Magnetococcus marinus MC-1: one gene and its partner. The protein of the gene in region 1 binds, or shares a complex with, the protein of each later gene. Links are inferred from orthologs where the notes say so. Each region holds a gene or a part of one and is shown in the gene's direction. Other genes may lie near its edges.

Region 1 (15,349 bases):
AGGTACGTAGAATCATGGACCGAAAGCTTACCGAACCCGGGATGAAAAGTCCCTGTCAGAACGTACAGCCATGCAAAATGTACCTCTGTTTTTTCGGTATCTCTTTTGAATAATTCATTTTTTTTAATTTATTTTTTTATACTTTGCAGGCTGCTCAATCTTTATTAAGCCTGAAGTTGGTTTTTTTATGAATCAGTCAGTTTGGCGGTTGGCAAGCTTGCCCCGCCTGAAAAAAACATACATCGGCCCCTCTTTTTGGCGGCGGTCCTACCCACCCACACATAATAAGGGTGGCCCCATGGTCTGCAAACAAACGCTGAAGCGGGACGATTAACCCACGGAGTTAGAGAGACACATGACCAAGCGTATGCTGGTAGACGCCACCCATCCGGAAGAGGTGCGTGTCGCCATTGTCCAAGATCAACGTCTGATTGATCTGGATATCGAAACCTGCACCAAGGCACAGATCAAAGGTAATATCTACCTTGGCCGGGTAACCCGGGTTGAACCTTCTTTACAAGCCGCCTTTGTCGATTTTAATGATGGCCGACAGGGTTTTCTCTCTGTCAACGACATCAACCCCAAATATTATCCACCCGAATTCCGCCCTGAGCCCGATCCCATAGAGGATATGGATGAGCAGGAAGAGCCTGAAGATCTCAGCGATGAGATGGATGGCGAAGAGGGGGATGACAGCGATGATGAACCCGGCAACGAGGATGGTGCCGATGATGACGCCAGCCAAGGGGATGCTAGTAGCGAAGCAGAAGCCAAGCCCCGCGAACCCAGCCAAAGCGAGCGCCCAGCCCGACGCCCCCGCAATAATGAGCGCGCCAACCGGGGTAACCGCCGTCGGCATATTCCCATCCAGGATATTCTAAAAAAGGGCCAACTTCTTCTATTACAGGTTGTTAAAGAGGCCCGTGGTACCAAGGGCGCTTCCCTAACCACCAATATTTCCTTGGCCGGACGCTACACCGTTTTATTGCCGGAAAACTCGGGTGGTGGCGGGATCTCCCGTAAAATCATGGATAATCAAGCCCGTAAGGCGCTTAAAACCATGCTCACTGAGATGGAGATTCCCCAAGAGGTTAGTTTGATCATCCGCACCGCTGGCATGGAGCGCACCAAGCGTGAAATTGCTCGCGACATGAGCTACCTAACCCGCTTGTGGAAAACCATTCAAGAAAAGGTTGAGCAGCACAACACCCCCACCTTGATCCATGAAGAGGGGGATTTAATTATTCGCACCATCCGCGACCTCTACTCCACCGACATGGAAGAGATTTTGATTGATGGGGGCGAAGCCTACCGTCGCGGTAAAGATTTTATGCGTCTGCTCATGCCCCGCTATGTCAAGGCGGTGCAACCCTATAAAGATCGCATCCCGCTCTTCTCCCGCTATCAGGTTGAACACCAGATCGAATCCATGCATGAGCGTACCATCTCGCTCAAAGCGGGGGGTTATCTGGTGATTGAACCCACCGAAGCGCTTGTCTCCATTGATATTAACTCCGGTCGCTCCACCAAAGAAAAAAATGTGGAGAACACCGCCTTTAAGACCAACATGCAAGCGGTGGATGAGATCGCCCGCCAGCTGCGTCTGCGGGATTTGGGCGGTTTGATCGTGATCGACTTTATCGATATGGAGGAGAAAAAGCACAATCTTGAGGTTGAAAAACGCCTCAAAGAGGCGCTTAAAGGGGACCGGGCCAAGATTCAGTTGGGAAAAATCTCTCAATTTGGTCTGCTGGAACTCTCACGCCAACGCATGAAACCAGCCTTTAACGAGAGTAACCGTGAGGTCTGCCCCCGCTGTACCGGGCTGGGCACCATCCGTTCGGTGGAGTCCACCGCCATCCGCCTATTCCGTTGCATTGAGGAGGATATTAGCTCGGGCCGTTTCTCCAAATTGATCTACTTTGCCCCTGCGGATGTTGCCAACTATTTGCACAATCGCAAGCGTTTTCAAATGGTGCAGTTGGAGCAAGAGAACAATCTAGAATTGCTGATTGAGATTGATCCAGAGCTGCAAACACCTCATTTCCGCAAAGAGCGTATTGCCCGCCCTGTGCAAGATGAGCCGGTCGTAAAAGAGCGTCCTGAGCCTGAAGAGCCCACTCTCGTGAGCGAAGAGGATGAGCCCCAAGAGCTTATGGATGACGCCGCTGAAGGGGGAGAAGAGAACCGCACCGACCCCAAAAAGCGCAAACGCCGGCGTAAACGTCGTCGCGGCGGCCGTGAGCGGGAAGAAGGCGCAATGGGGGAAGAAACCACCTCTCTGAATGAGGAGGAGATGCCATCCACCGAGGCACCTGCGATGGATGATGAAGCGGATGATGAGGGCGATGGCGATGAGCAAGCCAACCCATCAGAGAGCGCTGAAACCACGCCTGACTCACCCAGCAAGCGCCGCCGTCGTCGCCGCCGCCGTCGTCGTAGCACCAGCCAGGAGGAGAGCGCTCCACGCCTAGACAGCGGCGATGAGGAACAAGCGATCCATGGGGATGAGCCATCGCCCAGCCCTGAGGATCAACCGCAACAGCGTGATGAACACCCTGTCACCCTCAGCGATGTGCTTCATAGCCTGCCTACATCGGTCACCCCGCTGCTGATGGAAGAGCCTGATACGCCGCAGCCGGTACTGCTGATCGACCCACCGACCATGCCAATCAAGCATGAGGTGGAGATAGAGACGCCCCAGCCAAGTGTGCTGCTGCCCGAAGATCCCCAGCCCGCCATTGTGGAGCGCACACAGAGCACCTTGCCTGGACTGGAAGTGGAGCCCCCTCTACAAGAGCAAGTGGCGGTGAAAAAACCAGTACGCAGACGCCGTAAACCTGCGGTCAAAAAGCCCAGTGCAGAAACCGCTGAAAGTGTCGTCTCTGCCCAAGAGGTGGAGAACCATGCCACGGCAAGCGTGACCCCGGCGGCAGCTGAAAATGTACAGGATAAAGCCTCCATCGCGGCTGATCCCGACGCGGGTGTAACAACTGACGTTGCTGCGGGAGATCACCCAACACCAAGCGAGGGCGCGGAACCACCCAAGCAGCGACGCCGGAGCAGCACACCCCGTAAGCGTGCGACACCAAAAGCTGACACCGCAGCGGAGACAGCCGCACCGACCACTACGCCTGAGGCGCCGGTTGTTGAAACGCCCGCAGAGACGCCCGCAGCCACCACCGAGGCTAAACCAAAGGCGGTTCGAGCTCCCCGTAAGCGTACCGCAACCCCACGTAAGCGTGCGACAGCGGCCAAACCAGCGGCTGAAGAGAGCCACCAAGGGGAAGCCGTTCCTGACGAGGTGTAAATAACCGCTTTTGCCCAATCTATGCAGGCAATGGCCTGTTCCACAAGCCGCGCTATTCGACTAAGAATGGCGCGGCTTTTTTGTGTGCCCTGCCGGGCACACAAAAAAAATGGGGAGCCCATCGGGCTCCCCATCTCTTTTTCCTATGTTCTGATGGATGTTTTACAACACCCCACGGAACACGGCCTGCTTATCCTAGACCAGCTAGAGAAGCGCGGCGCAGCTTTTTACGCAGACGACGAATTGCCTCAGCCTTCTTACGACGGCGGCGCTCGGAGGGCTTTTCGAAGAACTTACGTTTCTTCATCTCGCGGAACATCCCCTCGCGGTTCATCTTTTTCTTCAGAACGCGAATCGCCTGGTCCACATTGTTATCATAGACATCAACCCGCACAGTACATCACCCCCTCTCAAGGTTTGGCTTGGGTTGTATGGAAAAAAATCCATTAACAGGAAACGCGGCATAATAGCGGCTCACCCTCCCATGCGCAAGGAAAAACTTCCATAAAAGCAACAAATGCGATCACTATTTATAGGACAATACGGTATACCTGCCGTGTCCTATTTTTCCAATCGTTGCAAGCAATTGAAAATTGAATTATTCTAAAAATAACGAAGAGTGAGGGGGCCGTTCCTACAAATCTCGGCAGCCCCGTTCGCCACAACAAAAAAAGGATAAAGGGGAAACATCATGGCCGTTTCCGGTGTCTCCGCAGGGGGAACCCTAAGTCTGGCGCAAAATGCAAGGCGCCTGGACCAAAATCAGAGCAACATTAACAATATTACCAGTTCCAGGCAGCAAACCTTGAACGCTGATGACACCGGCCTAAACAGTCAAACCCGCCGTGTAAACAGCCTTACCCGCACGGGTGACGATGGCTTTATGTCCGAAAATGCCAGCAAGGTGGTTTTGCCCGACGTAAACAGCTCTGCCGCACGTCCTGGTGGGATTATTGATATCTTTGTGTGAGACGGCTTGGCACAGGATTAAAACCCGGCAACGCCAGTGGGATTGCTCTGCTGGCGATCCAGAGCGGAACAACTCTACTTTAGTGGCAACGCAAAAAAGCCCCGACAATTTCCAGTCGGGGCTTTTTTATGGCACTTGGTAAAGTTTACTTAACCCGAATAGGCACGAACAACGGCTCTCCAGCACGAAGCACATAGACCAACGCCATGCTATCGGCCTTAACGCCCTTGAGCACCTTTACCAAATCATCCACATCTTTGATAGGCTTACGGTCAAACTGTGTAATCACATCCCCCGTGCGCAGACCCGCTTGCACGGCACTGCCATCCGCCTCCAAAGCGGTAATGACCACCCCTTTGGCATCGTCGGGTAGCTTCATGCGCTCCATCAACTCGGTGGTCACTTGGCTAACCCGCAACCCTAAACGCTCTTTCACGGCGCTGCTATCCGCCTTTTTCTCGCCAGAGGCTGCACGGCCATCTTCATCAGCCGCCACTTTATCATCATCCAGTTTAGCAATGCCGACCCATAGGGTGCGCTCTTTACCTTCGCGTATCACCTTAACCGGTACCCGTGTCCCCACCGGCGTATTCGCCACAATGGCGGGTAGGCTGTTCATCTTGGTGACCTCCTTTTCATTAAAGGAGATAATCACATCCTCGGGATGGATGCCCGCTTTGGCCGCTGGACTATCTTCGATAACCTCGGCCACCAACGCACCCACGCGATCTTTAAGATGCATCGCTTCGGCCAGCTCTTTGGTGATGGTCTGTATGCGTACCCCAAGCCAACCACGCTCGACAAAGCCCTTATTTTTCAACTGCTCCATCACATGACTGGCCAGATTAACCGGTATGGCAAAACCAACCCCTACACTGCCACCACCACGGGAATAAATGGCGGTGTTAATGCCCACCACATCCCCGTCCAAATTAAACAGTGGCCCGCCCGAATTGCCAGGATTGATGGCCGCATCGGTCTGAATAAAATTATCATAAGGACCTGCCCCAATCACCCGCCCTTTGGCGGAGATAATCCCGACTGTCACCGTCTCTTCTAGCCCAAACGGGTTGCCGATGGCCATCACCCAAGAACCCACCTCTGCCTTGGACGAATCCCCAAGCTTGGCCACAGCCAGCGGCTTGTCGGTATGGATACGAATCAGGGCTAGATCGGTTTTTTTATCTTTACCAACCACCTCGGCCCGATATTCCGTCTCATCATAGAGCTTGACGGTAATCTCAGTCGCCTTATCAATCACATGATGGTTGGTAAGAATATAGCCCGCGGCATCGACAATAAACCCCGAGCCCAGGGAGTTGGTTTTAAACGAGCGGTCTTGATCGGGCAGACGGTCAAAAAAGTGTCGAAAGAGGTCCTCAAAGGGGGTCCCCTCAAACTCGTTCTGGCCATGTTTTTTTGGTATTTTATTTGAATTTTCGACGGTTTGAGTGGTGCTGATATTGACCACTGCGGGTTTAAGCCTTTTGACCAGCGGCACAAGATTGGGAAAACCGCCCTCCGCGTAAGCTTGGGGCAGCGAGACCGCCACCAACGCCAGCATGGAGAGCCCCCCGACCAAGGCGCGCGCGCCAAATTTGCATGCGTGTATCATGAATCTACCCTCAAATACTAAGAGAAATCCAACCACGGCCTGCCTTACAGCACACCATAGTATCTTATCTTTTGGTCACTTCCCCTGCGTTGGGTGGTGACCTGCTGACGAACTCAAAGCGCACCGTATGACCCACCATGGGGCAGGCACAAGGGTACGACAGGCAAACGGCCCCCTCAAGGGGGTATATGTTACGCCTTAAACGCTCAGGTCTCTACAAACCCTTCGTTTTATTAATGGGTGGGAAATATAGGAATATGGGTAGGATGCAATATGGAGCGGACCACCGGCATATTTTCGGGCTTAATATCTTGACCTGCGTAAAAACGGCGAAGAAACAGAAAAGTCCCCCCAAGGGCCAATAAGCCACTCAAGGCACCTAACCCCTCTGCACTCTCCAGCTCCAAACCCAAACCAAGGGCAATGCTGCGCACCACCAAGCCTGTCACGATCAAAGCGATCATGGGCATGCCATAGGCCAAAAATGAGGCCGACAAAAAGGCCCCTTCCCGTATCTCCAAGACCACATTATCGCCGATTTTGGCTTGCGCCTCATTGTAAGCACGAAAGAGGACAGGTTTTTTGCCCAAACCACCACTGAGCGTGTTGCAACTGGTTTCACCCCCACAGTTGCCACAAGCGCTTTTACGCTGGGTCGCAATAATGGCAAACGCCCCCTCCAACTCCACAACCTTACCTTGCTCTTGCATCATGATTTGAATACCTCAATCAATAGAAGTGGACTGCATGGCTTTGGAGTCATGTCAAAAGAGGAAAGTTCGTTTATAAGCACAAGGCGTGATTTGAGACAGGATTACAGCCCGTGATGACCGGCCAAGTTGCCGTTGGGAAGATGATCTTTCAATTTATTAACAATCTCTTGCCGCCCACGGAAAATACGCGAACGCACCGTGCCAATGGGGCAACCCATGATCTCGGCAATCTCTTCATAAGATTTACCCTCCAGATCCCGCAGGGCGATGGCCTGTTTCATGGTGGGGGCCAGCTCTTCAATGGCAACCTTTAGGGCATCCATTAACTCGCCACGCAGCACCTGATTTTCTGGGGTATCATAGTCACGCAATTGAGGCGAAAGGCGATCAGCATCCTCTAGATCCATATCGCTCATGGGAATACCGCGATCCTGGGACATGACAAAATTTTTCGCCGTGTTGACGGCAATGCGGTACAACCACGTATAAAAGGCGGCATCTCCACGAAAGTGATGTAACGCTCGATAGGCTTTAAGAAAGGCTTCTTGGGTAAGGTCCTGCACCCGCACCGGGTCAGAAACCGTACGAGAGATCACCGACGCAACGCGGCCCTGGTATTTGCGCACCAGCACCTCATAGGCTTTTTTATCGCCCTGCTTGGTTTTTTCTACCAAGATCTCATCGGCTTCGTTCACACTGACACCTGTTGGTTAGACAACACTGGCCCCACCGTGGGAATGGAAAGATTGGAAGGGTGGATACTACCACGCCTTGCCAGCTTTTGCACCACCCACAAGCGTCACAGGGATAAATTAATTTATTCGCGCATGACACCGATTTTTTTCCCAGAATCCCCCTTCTGTCAAAGGGGGTTCTCTGCCGGGGCTGGGTTGCCGTCTCATAATTATCTTAACGGCTTCGGTTTTCTTTGATCCTGATTAAGATTGGAGTAGAGTGAGAAGGCTGTGGCAAGATGGGCAGCAGCCCCCTGCTCAAGCTGGGTGGTATGACCGTTTGAATTTACAAGGAAGATTGCACTATGGTTAGCGCTCAACATCGCCGTTTTGTCAGCGATTTTCTGATTCTAGGCGGTGGTTCCACTGGTCTGGATCTGGCTCTCAGGTTGGCCGAACATGGCAAGGTGCTGGTGCTTACCAAAGCCCCCATTGGCGACTGTAACAGCATGATGGCCCAAGGCGGCATCGCTGCGGTGCTGGATGAGGACGACAGCACCATCCTACACTACGAAGATACCATGACCGCCGGTGCGGGCCTGTGCAACCCCCAATCGGTGCGCTTGGTGGTGGAAAATGGCGCCCGTATGATCCAGCATCTTATTGATCTGGGCACCCCCTTTGACAAAACCGATAACAACAGCTACCACCTAACCCGCGAGGGTGGCCATAGCCGGCGCCGCGTGATCCATGCGGCAGATGCCACCGGTCGTGCGGTGATGCTTAGCCTGATTAAACAGGCACAAGCCCACCCCAACATTGAAGTTTTGCCCAACCAGATCGCCATTGATCTCATTACCGCCCACAAACTGGGCCATTTTCTACCGGGCAAAAAAGATCGCTGTTATGGCTGTTATGCGCTGGATACCGAAGCCGATGTGATCCGCACCTACCAAGCCCGCTTTACCATTTTAGCCAGTGGCGGGGCGGGCAAGGTCTATCTTTACACCTCCAACCCCGACACAGCCACTGGGGATGGCATTGCCATGGCCTATCGTGCTGGCTGCCGGGTCTCTAACATGGAGTTTATTCAGTTCCACCCCACCTGCCTTTACCACCCACAAGCCAAATCTTTCTTGGTTTCCGAAGCGGTACGTGGCGAAGGGGGGCATCTTTTGTTGGCCGATGGAACCCGCTTTATGGAGCGCCACCACCCTCTGCTGGAGTTGGCCCCACGGGATATTGTGGCCCGCGCCATTGACTACGAAATGAAACGCACCGGCGAGCCCTGCGTGCATCTGGATATCAGCCATAAGGGTGCTGATTTTATTAAGGCACACTTCCCCACCATCTATGAAAAATGCCTTGAATTTGGCATCGACATGACCCAAGAGCCCATCCCCGTGGTACCGGCTGCCCACTATACCTGCGGCGGGGTTGTTACCGGTTTGCAAGGTGCAACGGATATTGAGTCTCTGTATGCCATTGGTGAGGTAGCCAGCACCGGCCTGCACGGAGCCAACCGCTTAGCCAGCAACAGTTTGCTGGAGTGCTTGGTCTTTTCGGAATCTGCCTATAACGACATTGTCAGCAAAATGTTTGGGGAAGATCGCCCCGTGCTCTCCCGCCTTCCCTTGTGGGATAGTTATGAAGCAGGCAGTTGCGAAGAAGAGATCTTAATCGCCCACGATTGGCAGGAGATCCGGCGTTTTATGTGGGATTATGTAGGCATTGTGCGCAGCAACCAGCGCCTAGCCCGCGCCCGCCGACGCATTGAAATGGTGATGCAGGAGATCAATGAGTATTACTGGAACTGCAAGGTCAGCCAAAACCTGATTGAACTGCGCAATCTGGCCTTGGTGGCCCATTTGATTATTCGTAGCTCCCAGCACCGCAAGGAGAGCCGTGGCCTCCACTACACCACCGACTACCCCGAGCGGGATGATGCCCGCTGGCTCAAAGAGACCGTGCTGCCCATTGAGTAGTGGCCTATTAGTAGTGGATACCCCCTCCTAAAAAAAACCGAAGGGGGCTTATGAATAGCCCCCTTCGGTTTGTTCAGAGCGACCCCAAGCAGACTTTAAGCAGACCTTAAACGCGCCCCACCTTATACAGCTGCGCGTTGTACCTGATCAATCGCCTCTTGAATCACCCGCTCGGCAATACGTGGCAGCTCTTTTTGCACCATAGGCCGGGCCAGTTCCGCCAGTATCGGCTCCAAGCCGCTGGTTAGGGTCTGTTTAATCTGCGTGACATGGGCCGGTTCTTCCGGCATTTTGCTCGACTCTACGGCATCGGCCATTCCCACATCAAAATAGATCTCGCAGAAAAACAGCTCCCCCTCTAGGGTAAAGAGCTGATGCACCACCTCAAAGCCGGTCGCCCCATCCACCTCATAGTTATTTCCCCGTACCACCATGGGCGGGGTCATGCCAATGGCACCCAAGTCGGCCTCTAAACGGGATTGTATGCCCCCTGCCACCATATTGGCCATCTCGCCAAAACCATCCTGCATTTCGGCATCCATGCTATCCCGCTCTTCCCCCAGCAGCGCCCCAGCTACCTTGAGCGCCCCTGCGGTCGGGGCCGACAGCCGCACACTGCCCTCCAACCCCTGATTGTACCCCACCACCGCACAGATATTCTCGGCCTGCTTGGCGCGCCCAACACCGCCCGGACCAGATTCCACCTCCATAAAGAGCATGGTTTCGACAATCTCGTGAACCGCTTCTTTAACGGCCTCAATCAATCGCTCATGCATCTGCGTTCACCTATGGCTACAGAGACTTTAATGATTCAATATCGTAAAAGATATGGACACAAAACGGCTGTGCAGCAATGGAAAAATCTTGACTGATACACGCATAATGCTTTTCACTGCGCACCTTGTGCCCCGCTCCTTGGATCACCATAGGGGTACTCAACTTAACTGGCCCCAAGAGCGATTCCATACGGCTTTGCATGCCTCCTGCCATCATATTGGCCATTTCACAGAAGGCATCTTCCATCTCATCATCCATCTGGCTGCGCTCTTCCCCCAGCAATGCACTGGCCAGCACCATCGCCCCGGCCTCTCCTGCTGAGAGCGCAAAACTCCCCCGCAAATTACCACTGTAACCCAAAACCGCACTGTACGCCACCGCCAGCGGTGAACCACCCTGCCGCCATGAGCCACACGCTACCTCGGTAAAGAGCATGGTTTCTGCTATCTCCTGCACGGCCTCTCGCAGGGCCTCTAAAAATCGCTCCGCCATCATCACTCTCCCGGGTTTGGCTTACTGGATCATGCAAGGCCCCATAGAACCCCCACATGTAAGGTTTACTGCAACACGTTTGCAAGCCCGGTCATCCCTCAGGGGATAACCGGGCTTGCGATCCATCAACTTCGGCGCTTTCAAGCTTCCACTAAGCCTTTTTTTCTTGGGCTAACCACTGCAATAGGGTCTCCACCACCGACTCCACAGGGATCTTCTCCACCACTCCACTGCGGCGGTTTTTCACTTCGCAAACCCCCTCTTTAAAGGCTCGCCCGCCCACCAGCACCCGATACGGTGCTCCCAGCAGATCGGCATCTTTAAACTTGGAACCGGCCCGCTCATCGCGATCATCCAGTAGAACCTCTAACTGACCGGCCTGCAACTGCGCGGTGATCTCTTCGGCCTTCTCCATGGCGTCGCTCTCATTGGGGTTCATCACCACCACTTCAACCTCAAACGGGGCAATGGCAAGGGGCCAGATAATCCCATTTTCATCATGATTCTGCTCAATGGCCGCTGCCACAATGCGGGAGACACCAATGCCATAACAGCCCATGATAAGGGGCTTCTCTTTGCCATCCTCGTCCAACACCTTGACCCCCATGGCCTCGGAATATTTGTAGCCCAATTTAAACACATGGCCCACTTCAATACCCCGACTCAACTCCATACTACCCGGGCCACAGCGGGGACAGCCATCCCCCTCTTCCACATTGCGCAGATCCACAAACTCAGGCTTGGGCAGATCCCGTTGCCAGTTGACCCCGGTCAGATGGTACCCCTCTTCATTGGCACCACACACCATATTGGTAACATCGCGCAGAGCACTGTCGGCCAAAATTTTAACCGGTTTATTGAATTTCTCGGCCCCCACTGCGCCCAGGTACCCCACCGCCACACCCAACGCTTCTACGGCTTTCTCTGGCGCGGGAATTTGCGCCAACGGTGCCGTGGCATTACACGCCTTAACTTCGTTAAGGGTATGATCCCCCCGCAACAGCAGCAAATACCATTGATCGGCCTCTGGATCGTGCCAAGTAAGGCACTTAACGGTGCGCGCTTTATCCATTTTCAAAAAGGCCGCAACCTCTTCAATGCTCTTTTGGCCAGGGGTCGCCACCCGCACCATGGCTTCGGGCACACCACCATCCAGATCCACCGCAATACCAAACGCCTTCTCTAAATTTGCCGCATACTGACAATGGGTACACGAGGCAATGACATCCTCCCCCGATTGGGCCAGCACGTGGAACTCGTGGGATGAGGCCCCACCAATGGCCCCGGTGTCGGCCTCCACCGGGCGAAATTTAAGATCCAGTCGGTTAAAGATTTTATTGTAGGCCTCGAACATAAGCCGATAGCTCTTGTCCAAAGCAGCCTCGTCTATGTCAAAGGAGTAGGCATCCTTCATCAAAAATTCGCGTCCCCGCATGATGCCAAAGCGCGGGCGCACCTCGTCGCGAAACTTGGTCTGGATCTGATAAAAATTGGCGGGCAACTGTTTGTAGGAGTGGATCTCGCGACGCACCAGATCAGAGATCACCTCTTCGTGGGTAGGGCCGTAGCAAAACGAGCGATTATGCCGATCGGTAATGCGCAGCAGCTCTTTGCCATACATTTTCCACCGTCCCGACTCCTCCCACAACTCGGCGGGTTGGATGGAGGGCATCAACACCTCCTGCGCACCCGCCCGGTCCATCTCTTGACGGACGATGGTCTCGACTTTACGCAAGACTTTAAGCCCCATGGGCAGCCAAGTATAGATACCCGCCCCCAACTGACGGATCAGTCCGGCGCGCAGCATAAGTTTATGGGAGATAACTTGAGCCTCGCTGGGCTCCTCCTTAAGGGTCGGAATAAGGGTCTGGCTGAAACGCATGGCTGTTAGCTCCGTTGGCCGCCTTCGATAAAGGCATAGGCCGAATGGTTATGAATGGATTCAAAGTTTTCTGACTCCACCGCAAACCAGCTAATGCGTGGATCGTGGGTCAGTTCATCCGCCAGATCACGCACCATGTCTTCCACAAACTTGGGGTTATCATAGGCTTTTTCGGTAACAAATTTTTCATCCGGGCGTTTGAGAATGGTAAACAGCTCGCAGGAGGCATTTCGCTCCACCAGATCCACCACCTCTTCAATCCAGACAAACTGGCTAAACTGCACAGAAACCTTAACGTGGGAGCGTTGATTATGCGCCCCATAGGCACTAATCTCCTTGGAGCAGGGGCACAGTGAGGTAACGGGCACCTCCACCGTTAGGGTGAGTTGATAGGCATTCCCCCGCATCACGCCAGAGAAGTGGACTTGGTAGTCCATAAGCGCCTCAACACCAGAAACCGGCGCTTTTTTGGTGATAAAATAGGGAAAATCCAACTCAATATGGGCCTCTTCTGCATCCAGGCGCTGTTTTACCTCTTTGAGCAGCTTGGGTAGATTTTCAATCGAAATGGCCCGCTGATTTTCTGCCAACACCTCTAAAAAACGGGACATGTGGGTCCCTTTAAATTGGTGGGGCAGATTAACATACATATTGATACGTGCGGTGGTGGATTGGCTACCCACGCTGCGATCTTTAACCACGATGGGGTAACGAATATTTTTCACCCCGACCTTGTCAATATCCAAGCGACGGTGATCCTGACGGGACTGTACATCACTGAGGGGAAGTTGGCAGTTATTCACATTATGGTCCATAACGATTATTCAACCAAGGATGGTACAAAACCACCGCTTGGGCATAGGAATAGGGCGCGAATGTTTGCTTGTCTTGCGCAACATCCACAGAGTTCTCCATAATAGGGGATTTCCACCCTGGGCAAAAGCCCCCTCTTTACGAAAAGACCAGGATTCTCCATGAATACGCAACCCATCGCCCTACAGCGCCGCTTGAACCGTATGCTGGCTGCCTTGGAACGCTTTCTACGCCGGGGGGAAGATGATCCCCCACCCGATATGGGCATCCTGGCCCACAACCCGGCCTATCGCTGGCAAAGCAAGCCCCATGGGGGTTTTCGTTGGTTAGCGGTTAACCATAGCGACCCCATCAAGCTGGAACATCTCTATGGCATTGACCGCATTAAAGAGATTTTAACCCGCAACACCCAGCAGTTTGTGCAAGGACATGGCGCCAACCATGCGCTGCTCTGGGGCAGCCGGGGCACCGGTAAATCCTCGCTGGTCAAGGCCTTGGGCAATGCCTTTGCCCCCCAGGGATTGCGGCTTATCGAGATCCAAAAGGAGGATCTTAACCATCTACCCCAACTCCTAACCCAGATCCGCCCCCTGCCCTATCGTTTTATTCTCTTTTGCGACGACCTCTCCTTTGAGGAGAGTGAGGTCTCTTATAAAACGTTAAAAGCCATTTTAGAGGGGGGGCTAGAGGCCAAACCCGATAATCTGTTAATCTACGCCACCTCCAACCGGCGGCATCTTATGCCCAAACATTTTGCCGACCATGGCCCCCAGCCTAGCCAGGAGATGCACCCACAAGAGAGCCATGAAGAGCGCATAAGCCTATCCGATCGCTTTGGTTTGTGGCTGGGATTTCACCCATTTGATCAACAAACCTATCTGGATGTTGTAAGCAGCACCGCGAAACGGCTACAGTTGGAGATTGATGAATCCACTTTGCACCGCGAGGCGCTATGCTGGTCACGCACCCGTGGCGCCCGTAGTGGCCGTGTGGCGCACCAATTTATGCTGGATCTCGGCGGACGTATCGCCTGCGGCGATCTAAAAAAATAGGACATATTATGAACAGCATTGGTCTGGTCACCAAACTCTCGGATCCCATGGCCATTCGGGCCACCAGTGAGTTGACCGAGTGGCTCAACAAACAGCATCGCCGAGTAACCGTCACCGCCGAGGCCGCCAAAGCGGCCAATATCAGCCCAAAGCTGGCGGCCATCAAACCCCTTGAGGATATTGGCGAGGGGCAAGATTTGGTGATTGTACTGGGGGGCGACGGCACCTTTATTGGTGCCGCCCGCGATGTGCTGCGTTGGAAAGTGCCGGTCCTGGGGGTAAATATGGGCCGTTTGGGCTTTCTTACCGAAGTTAGCTATGACGAGATGTATGACAACCTTAAAGAGGTGTTTGCCGGTCACTACAACGTGGAAGACCGCATGATGCTCACCGCCTTTATCCGCCGCGAAAGTGGCGAGGTGCTCAGTCACCATGTGCTCAATGATGTGGTGGCCCACAAGGGGCATCTGGCCCGTATGATGGAGTTTCAGGTCTCCATCAACGGTCAACACGTCTTTACCAGCCGCGCCGATGGCCTGATTGTGGCCACCCCCACCGGCTCAACGGGTTACTCGCTGTCGGCGGGGGGCCCGATTATCCATCCCCGGCTGGACACCATCATTATCAACCCCATCTGCCCCCACACCCTCAGCAACCGCCCCATTGCGGTGCCCGGCGACGGTCAAATCAGCTTTCGTTTAACCCAAAACGAACCCGACCGCCTGCTCACCCTGGATGGGCAGACCGGAGTACCCTTGCTGGATGGCGATGAGATTGTTATTCGCAAATCGGATCGCTCTTTGCGGGTCATCCACTCCCCAGACCGCAACTACTATGATATCTTACGTAAAAAACTGCATTGGGCCGAAACCGTTGGCACCAAGCGGGATCTCTCACTGCGTCCAGCTGATGATCGCTAAACCATGTTACGTCAACTCACCATTGAGCATGTCGCCCTCATTGAACGCCTAGAGCTGGAGTTTGGCCCCGGCCTTTCGGTGATTACCGGCGAAACCGGGGCAGGAAAATCCATTATCCTGGACTCCCTGGGCTTGATCTTAGGGGA
Region 2 (14,685 bases), 270 kb from region 1 along the record:
TTGTGGCAAAGATTGGCGCTGTTGGAGGGGGTTGAGCGCTGTTTTGAGGGGCCGTTTTTTCATGAGGTGGCCATTAAACTGAGCAAACCGGCAGAAGAGGTGCTTACCTGTCTCTCTGGGGTCAATATAGCGGGTGGTTATGCGGTGGGGCGGCGCTATCCGGGTATGGAAAATGTGCTTTTGGTGTGCTGTACCGAGACCAAAGAGCGGAGTGACCTGGACCATTATGCCGACGCTTTGGGGTTGATCATGAGTGAGCAGGGGAGTGCCGCATGAGTGTAATCTTTGAGAGCAGTACCCCCGGGCGCATCAATCCCCAGCATGCCACCCCCTTGGAGGCTGACGAGCAGCAGGCGGCCTTAGCCGACTTGCCCGAGGCTCTGTTGCGCCAAAGCCCCACCGGCTTACCCGAGGTGTCTGAATTAGAAGTGGTGCGACACTACACCAAACTGTCGCAAAAAAACTATAGCATAGACACCCATTTTTATCCGCTGGGCTCTTGTACCATGAAGTACAATCCTCGGGCAGCCAATAAAGTGGCGATGTTGCCCGGCTTCTTAGGTCGGCACCCCTTGGATGATCCCCACTATGCCACCGGCCTGCTGCACACGCTGTTTGAACTCCAGGAGATGCTGCGGGAAATTACCGGTATGGCGGCCATTTCGCTGGCCCCCATGGCGGGTGCCCAGGGTGAATTTGCGGGGGTGGCCATGATCCGCGCCTACCATGACGCCCGTGGTGACAGCGCACGGCGGGAGATTTTGGTGCCAGATGCTTCCCACGGTACCAATCCCGCCACCGCCACCATGTGTGGTTATGTGACCCGTGAGGTGCCCACCAATGCCCAAGGGGATGTGGATATTGAAGCCCTGAAAAGTATGGTGGGTCCACAGACCGCCGGTTTAATGTTGACCAACCCTTCCACCTTGGGGGTGTTTGAGCGTTCGGTGGGGTTGATTGCACGGATTATTCATGATGCCGGGGGTTTGCTCTATTACGATGGGGCCAACCTCAATGCCATTGCTGGTCGGGTGCGCCCCGGTGAAATGGGGTTTGATGCCATTCACATCAACGTACACAAAACCTTTGCCACACCCCATGGTGGGGGTGGCCCTGGGGCGGGGCCGGTGGGGGTTAGCGCCCGTCTGCAACCCTTTTTGCCCATCCCGCGCATTGTTAAACAGGGGGCCAGCTACGCCCTGTTAGAGTCGGCGGATTGTCCCCAAAGCATTGGTCGTATGGGGGCCTTTGGCGGCAATATTGGGGTGCTGCTGCGGGCGCATGCCTATCTTTGCATGATTGGCCGCCAAGGGGTGCGTCGGGTTGGGGAGTATGCCACACTCAATGCCAACTATTTGCTGGCCCGTTTGACAGCGGCAGGATTTAAACCCGCTTATGCAGAGCGTAGAGCCACCCATGAGTTTATCATTACGCTTAAAGCGGAGGCCGACGCCTACGGTTTAACCGCTTTAAATATGGCCAAGCGGCTGTTGGATTATGGTTTTTATGCGCCAACCATCTATTTTCCGTTGTTGGTGCCGGAGTGCCTGCTTATTGAACCCACCGAGACCGAGAGCCCCGAACAGTTGGACGCTTTTGTGGCGGCGATGGTGGCCATACGCAAAGAAGCGCAGGAAAGTCCCGAATTTGTCAAAAACGCCCCGTATACTACCCCCGTGCGGCGCTTGGATGAGACCCGTGCGGCACGTAAGCCGGATCTGATTTGGCGCGGTCCGCTGGAGCAGTAATCTGGGGCACAAGAGTCTATTCATTTCACGGTATGGCCCGGTGCCATCCACAAATCCGCTTACCCGGAGACGGAGTACGAAGATGAGCAGTATCGTAGAGATCCATGGTCGTGAAGTTATTGATTCCCGTGGCAACCCCACTGTTGAGGTGGATGTTTATACCGAAGATGGCGGTTTTGGCCGTGCAGCGGTACCGTCAGGGGCCTCCACGGGTTCCCGCGAAGCGGTAGAGCTGCGCGATGGGGATAAAAGCCGCTTTTTGGGCAAGGGTGTGCGCAAGGCGGTGGATGCTGTTAATACCGTCTTAGCCGAGGTGGTGTTGGGTATGGAAGTGGCTGATCAAAAGGGTATTGATGCCGCGATGATCGCCCTGGACGGAACCCACAATAAGAGCCGTTTGGGTGCCAATGCGATCCTGGGTATCTCCATGGCGGTAGCCAAAGCGGCCGCCGATGAGTGTGACCTGCCGCTGTACCGCTATTTGGGGGGTACCAACACCTCCTTGTTGCCTGTGCCGATGATGAACATTATCAATGGTGGTGCGCATGCGGATAACAATGTTGATATTCAAGAGTTTATGATTATGCCTGTGGCCGCGACAAGCTGCACAGAGGCAATCCGTATGGGGGCGGAGGTCTTTCATAGTCTCAAGAAGGTGCTCAAAAGCAAGGGGCTCAATACCGCCGTGGGTGACGAGGGTGGTTTTGCCCCCAACCTGGGTTCCAATGAAGAGGCCTTGAAGGTGATTGTGGAGGCCATTGAGGCTGCGGGTTACAAGCCTGGTGAAGATATCAAGCTGGCATTGGATTGTGCCTCCTCTGAGTTTTATAACAAAGAGACCGGTAACTATGATTTGACGGGTGAAGGTCGTGTGTTGACCAAACAAGAGCTGGTCGCCTTCTATGAGGATCTGGTGGCAAAATATCCCATTATCTCCATTGAAGATGGCTTTGATGAGAGCGATTGGGATGGCTGGAAGCTGATGACAGAGGCTTTAGGCAATAAAATCCAGTTGGTGGGTGATGATCTGTTTGTGACCAACAGCAAAATTTTGGCCGAGGGGATTAGCAAGGGTATTGCAAACTCCATTTTGGTGAAGGTGAACCAAATTGGTACTCTGACCGAAACCTTTGAAGCGGTCGAGATGGCGCAGCGGGCCGGTTACACGGCGGTGATTTCGCACCGTTCCGGTGAAACCGAAGATGCCACCATCGCCGACATCGCCGTTGCTTTGAATGCGGGTCAAATCAAAACCGGTTCCATGAGCCGTTCGGACCGTATTGCCAAATATAACCAACTGATCCGCATTGAGGAGGAGTTGGGCGGCATGGCCCGTTTTGAGGGTATGAAGGTGTTTTACAACCTGCGCTAAGGGTGGCCGTTAGCGCCATTTTGCCAGGGATTAAGAAAAAAAGGGGGACCCCCTGTAGGGGTCTCCCTTTTTTTTAAGCCAAAAAGAGTTTTTACCCGCCCTTGTTACAGATAGTGTTACAAATCAAATGAGGGAAAACGGCCTTGGCAACAAAAGATCATGAAAAATCTCTATCAATTTGTGAATAAACAGATTTTTTTTGAACAGAAGGATATGCGGCAACGTATTAATATATAGGTATCTTCTAATAATGGCGCAAGGTTGAAAATTTATATTGAAGCGGCATATTGATATTGCTAGGGTAAAGTATCAATTGTTTTACAAAATTTACAATTGTATACAAGGCCGCGCTGGCTCCCATTCGTTGAGAGAGGGGGGCGGTCGGTGGCTGACCCCCTTTATCCTGTTGGGGAACAGGTGTGAAAGGGGGGGTGATACCCATGACCAAAGCAACGGGGTTGGAGGGATTATTTATGTTACAACACTATGTAGCTCAAGTTTCGCAGTTCGTTGACCGATCAATTGGACTGATATTTGCCAACCAAGTCAAGGGCAAAGCTGCCTCGTGTATGCTATAATTCTGGTGTCGAATCAGTCAGATAGCTCAGGGACGAGGCCAGCTTCATGAATCAGCATAACAGGGAACAGGCTACTGTGCCTACCCCCATGATTGACGAGATCAAAACCCAATCCTTTGGAGTATTCGGCGTAGATAACGCTATCGTCGATTTTCTCCAGGAAATTGGCTTCCAGGCGATATTCAATCGGCGCGGATGGAGCAAACGAACGGGGAAGGATCTTCCGACGCTGATCATGTTACTGATCCTGCATCCTCTGTTGAAGGTGCCATCCATTCACCTTTTTTGCCGCGACCACTTTCTGTCGGTCTTCGCGGTAGGCAAGGATACCTTCTACCGGTTGCTCCAACGCCAATTTCCATGGCGGAATGCGCATTGGGCGCTAATCAAAAAGTTACTACCCCAGTGGCGAACGCTGGATCTCGGCCCCGGCTACCTTGTTGCCGATACCACCGTCAAAGAGAAGCGTGGTGATCGTATTGAAGGTGTTTGCTGGCATCATGACCACAATACCGGCCGCTCAGTTGCAGGTTTTGAAGCAGCCCACTTGGTCTGGGTTAACAAGCAGGGAACCTTGCCACTGGATGCCGCTTTGCGTTTTTCAAAGCGGCCTCTGATCAGCAATCTGCTCCACATCCTCAGTTACCGGTTCGATTGTCGCTCACATCTTGGACGGCGTTACCGTGAGGCGGCCAAGATGTCTAAGCTTGATCAGACTGTCGACATGGTTGCCAGAGCCATTCAAGCTGGGATTCCGGCCCAGTATTTTCTCGCCGATGCTTGGTACTCATCGGTTAAGTTCGTCAAGAAAATCCTGGATCTGGGCGTGGTCCCCCTGATCCGATGGAAGCGCAACAACACCAAGTTCCTATTCCAGGGCGAGAGACTGACCAGTGCCGAACTTTACACCCGGTTTGCCAAGGGCAAGATCAGGAAAGCTAAGGGGTCCAAGCGCTTCAAAGGAACCTTCCTAGATGCAGAGCACCCCGAAATCGGCCTTATACGTCTGTTCTTCGTCCGGCTGATCGATCCGAAAACCGGCTCGAAGGAGTGGGCCGTCTTTCTGACCACAGACCGGTCAATGGGGCTGTCAAATATGATCGAGCACTACGCCAACCGCTGGGGAATCGAAGTTTTCTACAAGGAATCCAAACAGCACCTTGGTTTCCTTAATGAATCCGTCCGATCCTTCGAAGCAGTCATCGCCTGCCTACACCTAGCTGCCATGCGCCATGCTGTTCTCTCCAGCATGGTGGCGATCAAAGGCAGCCAGCGGGATCAACTCGCCCACAATCTGGCCGCTTTGACCTATGCCCGAAAGCTCTGGCATACCTTCCGCGCCATCTTCAATGATGCCCTTGGCCGAACATCCATTCTTGAAAATCACCAAAAAAACGAGGTAATTGAACTCTTTGAACAGGAGGTCGAGGCTTGGCTCAGCAAGGCATTGATGCTCGATCCCCTTGGTTCACAACGTCAAATTCTGGCCGAAACGAACTGCGAAACTTGAGTATGTAGGTGCGGAAGAGTCGGCGGATGAACGCATTCCACCCGATCAGATGGTTAAGATCGGGGTGGTGGCTAAGCGTTTGGGGGTCTCTATTCGTACAATCCACATGTATGAGCGTGAAGGGCTATTTATTGCCTACAAGAACAACGCTGGTACCCGTTATTTTAATGAGCGGGATGTGGAGTGGTTGCTGGAAGTACGAAAACTGATTAAAACCGGTATCAGCATTGCGGGCATCCGTCGTTTGATGTCGTTAATCCCATGTTGGGAAAGTAAAAAATGCTCGTTTCATAACAAGCATAACTGCCCCGTGATTGAGGATAACCAGCTGCCTTGTTGGGCCAATAAAGATAATCTGTGTGATCACTCGGGTCAGGAGTGCCGGGAGTGCGAGGTTTACGAAATGCGCTTCTGTGTGAGTAAACTGAAAAATTATATCGATATACGATTCAAGGATGATGCGGGCGATGAGTTAAGACTGGTGGGGCGCGCTTGATGCCGATAACGCCCCTATGATAAGCCGGCGTATCAAAAAAAAGGCACCCATTGACCACGATGGGTGCCTTTTTGTGGGGTCAGCGCCAAATTATTTTGGTGTTGCTGGGCATGGCGGTTGATTCAAGGGTCGGTCGTTGTGCGCGAGGGTGTTTAAAATCAATTGATTGTCGATAAAATTTGGGGTTGGCTTAGTGGTTAAATGCGAACAATTCAAGGAACGTGTCGAATAACATATTTTTCTAGTAATTAAATGGAAACGGTCAACATGGTTGAAAGCCGTTTGAAGTGCGGCACAAACCGTGTAAACTGCTTCCGGTTTTTACGCATTCCCTCATAAACAGATTGTATGGGTTATTATGGCTGATTGGCACGAACCATCATTGGAAGATCAGGCACAACCGACTCGGCCCAGCGCTGCGGAGCCAGAGAGTCATCTTCACCAGATGCTAAAGTCTATGGAGGAGAGCCGTTTTGCCGAGCGGGCCATGTTGGAAAGCTTGGTTAAAGAGGGGCTCAATGAACAAAAACGGGGGCGGCGCAGTAAAAATCTGTTTCGACTGTTTATTGTTCTTTATTTGGTGGCGACCATGGCGCTGCTCAACCGGGGTGACTTTGAAGAGGGCAGCAGCGCCAGCGCCAGTGAACCCCATGTGGCGGTGGTTAAAATGGTGGGGGCCATCATGCCAGAGTCGGATCTGGATGCTGATGAGGTCATAAAAAATCTGCAAGAGGCCTTTAAGGACGAAAATACCAAAGCGGTGGTTTTGCGTATTAATAGTCCAGGTGGCAGTCCTGTGCAGGCGGGCATGATCTACGATGAAATCGTGCGGCTCCGGGCTGAACATAAAGAGATTAAGGTCTATGCCGCTTTGGAGGATCTGTGTGCCTCCGGGGGTTACTACGTGGCCGCCGCTGCGGATGAGATCTACGCCGATAAAGCAACCCTGGTTGGCTCTATTGGAGTGATTATGAAGGGGTTTGGTCTGGAAAAACTGGCCGAACAGGTGGGGCTGGAAAATCGCACGCTTACCGCTGGTAACCATAAAGCCTTTTTGGACCCCCTGGCTCCAGTGGATAGCGCTGAAAAGGCCCACGCCCAAGGGTTGCTTAACCAGATTCACGCGCAGTTTATTGAGGTGGTAAAAAAAGGTCGGGGTAAGCGCTTGAAGGCGGACGACGACAAGCTGTTTAACGGGCTCATCTGGACCGGTGAGCAAGCCGTGACCCTGGGTTTGGTGGACGGTTTGGGTTCGGTGGATTGGTTGGCACGGGAAAAGATCAAAATCACCGAGGTGATGGAGTATCACCAAAACCGGCATTGGTCAGATCGCTTTTTTAAAGAGATCTCCAGCAGCACCGGTACTCTGTTTATGAAATTAAGCCAGCAGCAACCCTACTTAGGCTGGTAATGTTTGCCCGCTCCCGCTGGGGGTGAGCAGGAAGATTGCGACTCCGTTAGAAACGGGGCTTTACATCCGGGGTTAAGTTGCCTATATAGAGCTATCCGGAAAAAATCCCTGCCATTCATCATGGTGATGAAAACGAGGGTAGGGTTAAACAGGGATGCATATTGCATTCCAAAGCCAGTGTCCGGCGCGTATGGACGCGCCACAATGGAGGTTTTCAATGCTTGAAGCTTATCGCCAACATGTCGCCGAACGTGAAGCCGAAGGGGTGCCCCCGCTTCCCTTGGACGCCCAGCAGACCGCGGAACTGGTGGAACTGCTAAAAAATCCCCCTGCTGGAGAAGAAGATACCCTGTTGGAGCTGATTAAAAATCAGATTCCTCCTGGGGTGGATGATGCCTCTAAAGTTAAGGCAGAGTTTTTGGGTCAGGTGGCTAAGGGTAGTGTGGCCTGTTCACTGATTGATCGTGCCGAGGCTACCCGCTTGTTGGGCACCATGATCGGTGGTTATAACGTTAAACCCTTGGTGGATCTGCTGGATGATGCCGAGCTGGCGGCCGGTGCCGTTGAGGCGCTCTCTGTCACCCTGCTGGTCTACGATGGTTTTGAAGAGGTAGCCGCCAAGGCCAAGAGCAACGCCAGTGCCCGTCAAGTCATGGAAAATTGGGCCAATGCTACTTGGTTTACCAGCCGCCCCGAGATGCCCGAAGAGGTTACGGTAACGGTTTTCAAGGTGGAAGGTGAAACCAATACCGACGATCTTTCTCCCGCTTCAGAAGCTTGGAGCCGTCCGGATATCCCCATGCATGCCAAAGCGATGCTGGTGGCGCGCATGCCCGATGCCCTAGATAAGCTCGCGCAGCTCAAGAGCAAGGGCTACCCCGTTGCCTATGTGGGCGACGTGGTGGGGACCGGTTCATCCCGTAAATCGGCGGCCAACTCGGTGATTTGGCATACCGGCAGCGACATCCCTTATGTACCGGCCAAGCGTACCGGTGGGGTGGTGATTGGTGGGACCATTGCACCGATCTTCTTCAATACAGCAGAAGATTCGGGCATGTTGCCGATCCAGTGTGATGTGACCGGCATGAACACCGGTGATGTGATCACCATCAACACCAAAACCGGCGAAATCACACGCGATGGTGCGGTGCTGAGCACCTTTGAGCTCAAGCCTAACACCTTGGCCGATGAAGTACGTGCCGGTGGCCGCGTTAACCTGATTATCGGCCGTAAATTGACCACGCAAGCCCGTGATGCCCTGGGCTTGGGTCCCATCAAGCTGTTTACCGATCCAGAGCAGCCCGCCGATAGCGGCAAGGGTTATACCCTGGCGCAAAAGATGGTGGGCAAGGCGGTGGGTAAGGTGGGTGTGCGTCCTGGTGAATATTGTGAGCCCAAGATGACCACGGTGGGTTCGCAGGATACCACAGGCCCCATGACCCGCGACGAAATCAAAGAACTGGCGTGTCTAAAATATACCGCTGATTTTACGGTACAGTCCTTCTGCCACACGGCGGCTTACCCTAAGTCAGTGGATATTAAAACCCACAATACGTTGGGTCAGTTTTTTGAAGATCGTGGTGGGGTGGCGTTGCGCGTGGGTGACGGCGTGATCCATAGCTGGTTAAACCGTTTTTGCCTGCCAGACACGGTGGGTACCGGCGGTGACAGCCACACCCGTTTCCCCATTGGGATCTCTTTCCCTGCGGGCTCTGGTCTGGTGGCGTTTGCCGCCGCCACCGGCTCCATGCCGCTGGTGATGCCAGAATCGGTGCTGGTGCGCTTTAAAGGTGAGCTGCAACCCGGTATTACCCTGCGTGATGTGGTGAACGTCATTCCTTGGGCGGCCATCCAGCAAGGGCTGCTGACGGTTGAGAAAAAGGGTAAGAAAAATATCTTCGCCGGACGTGTGCTGGAGATTGAAGGTCTGCCCAATCTTAAAGTGGAACAGGCTTTTGAATTGGCGGATGCCTCCGCAGAGCGTTCCGCTGCGGCCTGTACCGTACATCTGGATAAAGCCCCGGTGATCGAGTATATCAGCTCCAACGTGGTGTTGATCAAAAATATGCTCAAGCGGGGTTATGGCCATAGAGAGACCCTACAGGCACGGATTGAGGCGATGCAGGCTTGGTTGGCCAATCCGGTACTGTTGCAACCCGATGCCGATGCCGAGTACGCCAAGATCATTGAAATTGATCTAAGCGAGATCAAAGAGCCCGTGGTCTGCTGTCCCAATGACCCCGATGATGTGAAACTGCTCAGTGAAGTGGCGGGTAATCCTGTCGATGAGGTGTTTTTGGGTTCCTGCATGACCAACATTGGTCACTTCCGTGCGGCGGCAAAGGTGCTGGATGGTCAGCCCCAGGTGCCCGGTCGCATGTGGGTCGCGCCTCCCACCCGTATGGATGAGCAGCAGCTTATTGATGAGGGTGTCTATAGCATCTTTGGCAAAGCAGGTGCGCGTATGGAGATGCCCGGCTGCTCCCTGTGCATGGGCAACCAAGCGCGGGTGCGGGATAATTCGGTGGTTTTCTCCACCTCGACCCGTAACTTTGACAACCGCTTAGGCAAAGGTGCGCAGGTTTACCTGGGCAGCGCTGAGCTGGCCGCGGTGACGGCAATGATGGGTAAATTACCCACCGTTGCCGAGTATCTGGCCATCTCTAAGGATCGTATTGATCCCTTTGCGGCCGATCTCTACCGTTACCTCAATTTCCATGAAATTGAAAATTATGAGAACAATGGCGTGATCCCTATTCACGCTGCTTGATCCATAGGGTGTGTTAAATAAAAAACCCGGTAGTCTATGGCTGCCGGGTTTTTTTATTGAAAATAAGGGGTTGATTAAATAGGTAGTGAATGAGTACTTTTTTTAAGGCAACTTTATCTATCCATAAGCATTCAAAGCCCTTGTGCAGGTTATGGGTCGTTCGTCTCTGTTACAAGTGAGCTTGCTTGGAGTTGGAACAATGAGTCTGTATGAATATACCGGTTTGCATCATGTCGCATTTGCGACGCAGGATATCGAGGCAACGGTGCGCTTTTGGCGGGATCTGTTAGGCATGCGCTTGGTCTATGCCTATGGCCGACCAGGTTACAGGCAGTACTTTTTTGAAGTGTCAGGGGATTCTCGGATCTCCTTTTTTGAGTGGCCTGAAGTAAAAAAATTACCCCTACGTCGCCATGGTGATCCGGTGGATGGGCCGTTTGCTTTTGACCATATCTCTGTTGGGGTTGAGAACGATAACCGCTTGTGGGATATGATGGGTCGCTTGGAGGGGGCTGAGATACCCTGTAGTGATCTGATTGACCATGGCTATTTTCACTCGATCTACTCGTATGACCCTAACGGTATTCCCATTGAGTTTACCTGCAACGCACCGGGTTTAAATGTGCTTGATCGGCCTGATTTGCGTGATGATCAGCCTGAGGAGTCGATTCTATGCCGGTCAGAACCGGTGCCTGGACGTTGGCCCAAACCCGATCCAATCCCCGAGGAGGAGCGTATTATGGTGTCGGGTGAGGGCAGTGACCATTTTCAATTGATCACCTAAGGGTAGCGTTGAGCGGCACGCAGGTTGGCGGCAGGCTATTTTAGGGTGTGAAACGAGAAAAGGCAGGCTGTTAAGCCTGCCTTTTCACTATTTGTTAGGCGAAAGCATCTGCAAGCGAGGGTGGGGGAGCGCTTATATTCACACCCTGCTGCTGGCGTTTATAGGCGTCGGCAACGCGACTACCTTCAGTGAACTGGCGAACCGGGTTGTTGGCGTAGATACGCCGTGCTACCCGTGTTGCTTCGTCGCGGGCTTGCTGCATCTCTCCCGGTGAGGGGGGTTCAGGCATGATGCGCTGAAACGCTTGTTTCCCACTCTGTGCAGCCTGCTTAGCCGCCTGGCTTGTTTGTCGACTGATAAACGCCTTTACTTGCTCCTGACCAGATTTGCCGCTTCCCTGGGCAACTTGGGCTTTAGGGGAGCGTGCAACCTGCTGCGATGTTGAACCAGATACTCCTGCGGGCATGTTTTGGATGGTATTCATCGATTTCGTCCTTCACCTGAAGACCGTTATCTCTCACCTTCCATGGGGGCGACGGCCCTTTATAGGTACTCATCCATCCAGGATCTTTATGGGGTTCTTTTCGGCATCACAGGGCGGAGCTTTAACAAAAATTTACAAAACCTCGTTTTTTTTGAGGATCCCATGGGATAAATGCCAAGCTTATGCTTAAAGCTACTGGACAAGCATTTGAAAACAAGGGAGCATATGAAAAATTTGAGGTCTTATAGACATAGCCCGTACAATCGGACGTAGTGGGCTTTTTTTGGTGAGTACAGGATTGTGATGCACGATTATCTGCTTCTTATAACCTTGACCTCTGCCATATCGGTGGGGCTGGCGCTGCTGCTTAGGCGCTTTGGCTTGCCACTGTTGGTGGGGTATGTGCTGGCAGGGATGGTGGTTTCAGGAGCCCTTGGTTTTCATTATGACCAATCGGGTCTGTTGCGGGATGTGGCGGAGATGGGGGTGGTGTTCCTGCTGTTTACGGTGGGGTTGGAGTTTTCCTTGCAGCGCCTTAGGCAGATGCGCCATGCCGTTTTTTTGGTGGGTGGCCTACAGGTGGGGCTGACCGCGCTCATTGTCTGTTTTGGGGCGATCTCTATGTATACCATGGCCATGCCAAGCGCCTTGGTTATTGGTTTGAGTGTGGCGCTCTCCTCTACGGCAATTGTGCTCAAGACCCTTTATGAAAATAAGGACATCGGTAAGCCCTATGGTCAAGTCACGGTAGGGGTTTTGCTGTTTCAAGAGATCAGCGTGGTGCCGATGTTGCTGCTGGTGGGTTTTTTGGGTATGCATACACAAACGCACATAGCCTTGCTGCTGGTGGAGACGGTGGTTGGGGCGTTGGTCGCGTTTGCGATTATTTATGTGGTAGGGCGTTTTGGGGTGACACGCTTGTTGGCCGCCGTGAGTGAAATGCGCTCTCAGGAAGCCTTTGTCGCCTCTATTTTAATGGTGGTGGTCTCGGCGGCCTTGCTGACCCATGCCTTGGGCTTTTCTTACGCTTTGGGATCATTGCTGGCGGGTATGATGCTGGCCGAAACACAGTACAAGCACCAGGTGGAGGCAGATTTGGTGCCGTTTCGGGATTTATTGCTGGGTGTGTTTTTTATTACCGTGGGTATGCAGGTTGACCTGAATTTTGCGGTGCAGAATTTACACTGGATTTTGATGGCCACACTGCTGCTGATTGTCTTTAAAACTGCGATCACCTTTGCGGTGGTGCGGCTTACCGGTAGCCGTGAGGTGGCATTAAAATCGGCGTTGGCGATTGCCCAAGGCGGGGGTTTTTCATTTGCCATCCTGGAACTGGCGTTGCGGTTGCAGCTGCTTGAGCCCCAGGTCCACCAGTTTATGGTGACCACCTTAGTATGCTCGATGCTGGTTGCGCCGTTTATGTTGAAGGGTATCCATAAGGATGGCGGTCGTCTGGCCAAAGATGCTGGGGCGGATGACCCGACGGGTCCGTTCAAGGGCGAGGCGCATAATCGCTTGGTGGTGTGTGGCTACCACCGTTGTGTGCCCATCACCTTGGAAAAAAACCATGTGGTAGTGTGTGGTTATGGACCTGTTGGGCGGGAGGTGGTGATTCAGCTGCAAGAGGCGGGTTATCCCTACGTCTGCATTGAACACCAGCAATCGCTGGTGGGGCAGGGGGTGGATGAGGGACACGCCATTATTTTTGGTAATGCCGCTCAGGATCATCTGCTTAAAATGGCCCATGTCAATGACGCCGCCGCAGTCATTATCACGGTGGGGGATGAGAAGAGCAAACGACTGATCGGTAAAGCCGTGGCCCGTGTTTGCGACCATCCCGTTATTGTCACCACGGCCACCCACCAGGGTGAAGCGCACATGCTGGACGATCTACCCATTAAAGCGATGGTGAACTACCCAAAAGAGACAGCCCGCATGTTGCTAGGTCATGCCCTGAGCTGTGAGTGGCAGCCAGGATTTATTGGATCGTGGAGCTTGTCTGCCGCCATAACAAAGCCGACCGCAGCAGCTGAGGATGCGCTGGTGCCGGGGGCAGATATGGGGCTCGCCCAAGGGGTTGGGCTCGCTCCGGCGACAGGGGTTGGCGTGGTGCTGTCTGGCGCGCCGGAAGCGCCTTTTACAAAAGAGACATAGGAGAAATGTGTCCAATTGTGTATGCTCGGCGGTTCAGCCTATATCCGTCACCTGCGTTGTCTACGCCGGGGGCATTAACTATTAAGGTGTGGACAGCGATGAAAGCGTTTAAATTATTGAGTGCCTTGGTGCTGGGTGGAATGATCGTCCTGCTGTTTTGGGTGGGGACCAGTACCGGTGCGCGGATGGCCATGGATGGTTTGGCGACGGGCCATGATGGTGAGACGGTGTTAGGCGGGTTGCAGGTGCTGTTATCTGTGTTTATGCCGCTGTTAGGGGTGTGGATGTCCCTCTCGATAGCCAAAAACATGGTGGACCGCTGCAAACGAAAAGGGGGCAAGGGTGGCCTAGATTGCTTGTTGCACGAAGATTAAGGCTGCGCCAACGCGGGCAGCCAGATCGTGACGGGATGATCCATGGATCATCCCGTTTTGTTATCAACATCACCCAGCCCGGATCTTTCATGAATCCCTTTGATGATCGCGAATAGATTTGTATTTTAAAGGACTTTTTAGGTCGCAAAAGAATAGTTATTGATATTTTCAAGCGCTAAAAAGTTCTTTAAAATTCGAAAATCAAGCAAGAGCGTCTGGGATTCATGAAAGATCCGGGTGAGTGCCTGATCGCAGATTGGCTGAAGGGTGTCGATTAAATGTGGTTGAAAATCGCATGAATGAACCATTATCCGGTCCGGTGTTTATTTTGGATCACCCCTCCCACGGGGGAAATGTAGGTGCCGCATTGCGGGCGATCACCAATATGGGGTTTGAGCATTTGCGTTTGGTCAGACCACGATTTTTTCCCCATCCTGACGTGGAGGCTTGGGCGGCGGGTACCGCTGCGCGCATCCCAACCATTCAGGTGTTTGATTCGTTGGATGCGGCCACGGCCGATCTTAACCATCTGGTCGCCGTCACCCGGCGGGGACGTGGGCAACGGCATCAAGTCATGAGCCCTCGTGAGTTAGGGGTGCGCTTAGACCCAAAACAGCAGCTTGCCAGTAGCCGGGTGGGCATTTTATTTGGCACCGAACGTACCGGTCTGGAAACAGCGGATGTGGAGCGGTGCCACTGGATCTGCACCATCCCCACCCATGGGGAGAAGGGCTCCTTAAATCTTTCGCAGGCGGTGATGTTGGTCGCCTATGAATTGATGCTTGGGCAGGGGCTAGGGGAGGTTCCTGTGCACGATCCGCAGCGGGATGATGCCTTGGCAAGCCAAGATGAGATGGTGCGGTTTTTTGACCATTTGCAGGATGTTTTGATGCAGATCGACTTTATCCAACCGGACCGCTACAAACAGATGATGGGTACCCTCAAGGCGCTCTTTAACCGAGCGGCGCTGGATCGCCGAGAAATCACCATTCTACGGGGTATAC

The links.
Region 2: the proteins of MMC1_RS09055 (region 1) and eno are in contact, whole or in part, in a solved structure (PDB 2FYM), measured with the Escherichia coli proteins. The link is inferred for Magnetococcus marinus MC-1 from one-to-one orthologs.

Annotation. Positions count from the first base shown.
Region 1 is NC_008576.1:2,182,162-2,197,510, reverse strand. Bases 1-3,510 are described here. They hold MMC1_RS09055 (Rne/Rng family ribonuclease), read left to right. Parts: upstream 1-355; coding sequence 356-3,310; downstream 3,311-3,510. Outside these bases: MMC1_RS09045 (hypothetical protein), read left to right, coding at 4,002-4,280; MMC1_RS09040 (DegQ family serine endoprotease), read right to left, coding at 4,426-5,895; MMC1_RS09035 (SoxR reducing system RseC family protein), read right to left, coding at 6,129-6,608; RNA polymerase sigma factor RpoE, read right to left, coding at 6,710-7,303; nadB (L-aspartate oxidase), read left to right, coding at 7,648-9,267; MMC1_RS09020 (chemotaxis protein CheX), read right to left, coding at 9,390-10,043; MMC1_RS09015 (chemotaxis protein CheX), read right to left, coding at 10,060-10,539; MMC1_RS09010 (proline--tRNA ligase), read right to left, coding at 10,688-12,418; GTP cyclohydrolase FolE2, read right to left, coding at 12,424-13,233; MMC1_RS09000 (ATP-binding protein), read left to right, coding at 13,393-14,283; MMC1_RS08995 (NAD(+)/NADH kinase), read left to right, coding at 14,292-15,203; DNA repair protein RecN, read left to right, coding at 15,207-15,349. UniProt on the Escherichia coli protein: Endoribonuclease that plays a central role in RNA processing and decay. Required for the maturation of 5S and 16S rRNAs and the majority of tRNAs. Also involved in the degradation of most mRNAs.
Region 2 is NC_008576.1:1,922,193-1,936,877, forward strand. Bases 1,130-3,975 are described here. They hold eno (phosphopyruvate hydratase), read left to right. Parts: upstream 1,130-1,830; coding sequence 1,831-3,120; downstream 3,121-3,975. Other genes in these bases: gcvPB (aminomethyl-transferring glycine dehydrogenase subunit GcvPB), read left to right, coding at 1,130-1,748; MMC1_RS07970 (IS4-like element ISMasp2 family transposase), read left to right, coding at 3,745-3,975. Also shown: aminomethyl-transferring glycine dehydrogenase subunit GcvPA, read left to right, coding at 1-276; more of gcvPB, read left to right, coding at 273-1,129; more of MMC1_RS07970, read left to right, coding at 3,976-5,208; MMC1_RS19860 (MerR family transcriptional regulator), read left to right, coding at 5,162-5,704; signal peptide peptidase SppA, read left to right, coding at 6,063-7,115; acnB (bifunctional aconitate hydratase 2/2-methylisocitrate dehydratase), read left to right, coding at 7,333-9,885; MMC1_RS07990 (VOC family protein), read left to right, coding at 10,085-10,669; MMC1_RS07995 (hypothetical protein), read right to left, coding at 10,764-11,153; MMC1_RS08000 (cation:proton antiporter domain-containing protein), read left to right, coding at 11,457-13,307; MMC1_RS08005 (hypothetical protein), read left to right, coding at 13,406-13,681; MMC1_RS08010 (RNA methyltransferase), read left to right, coding at 13,977-14,685. UniProt on the Escherichia coli protein: Catalyzes the reversible conversion of 2-phosphoglycerate (2-PG) into phosphoenolpyruvate (PEP). It is essential for the degradation of carbohydrates via glycolysis.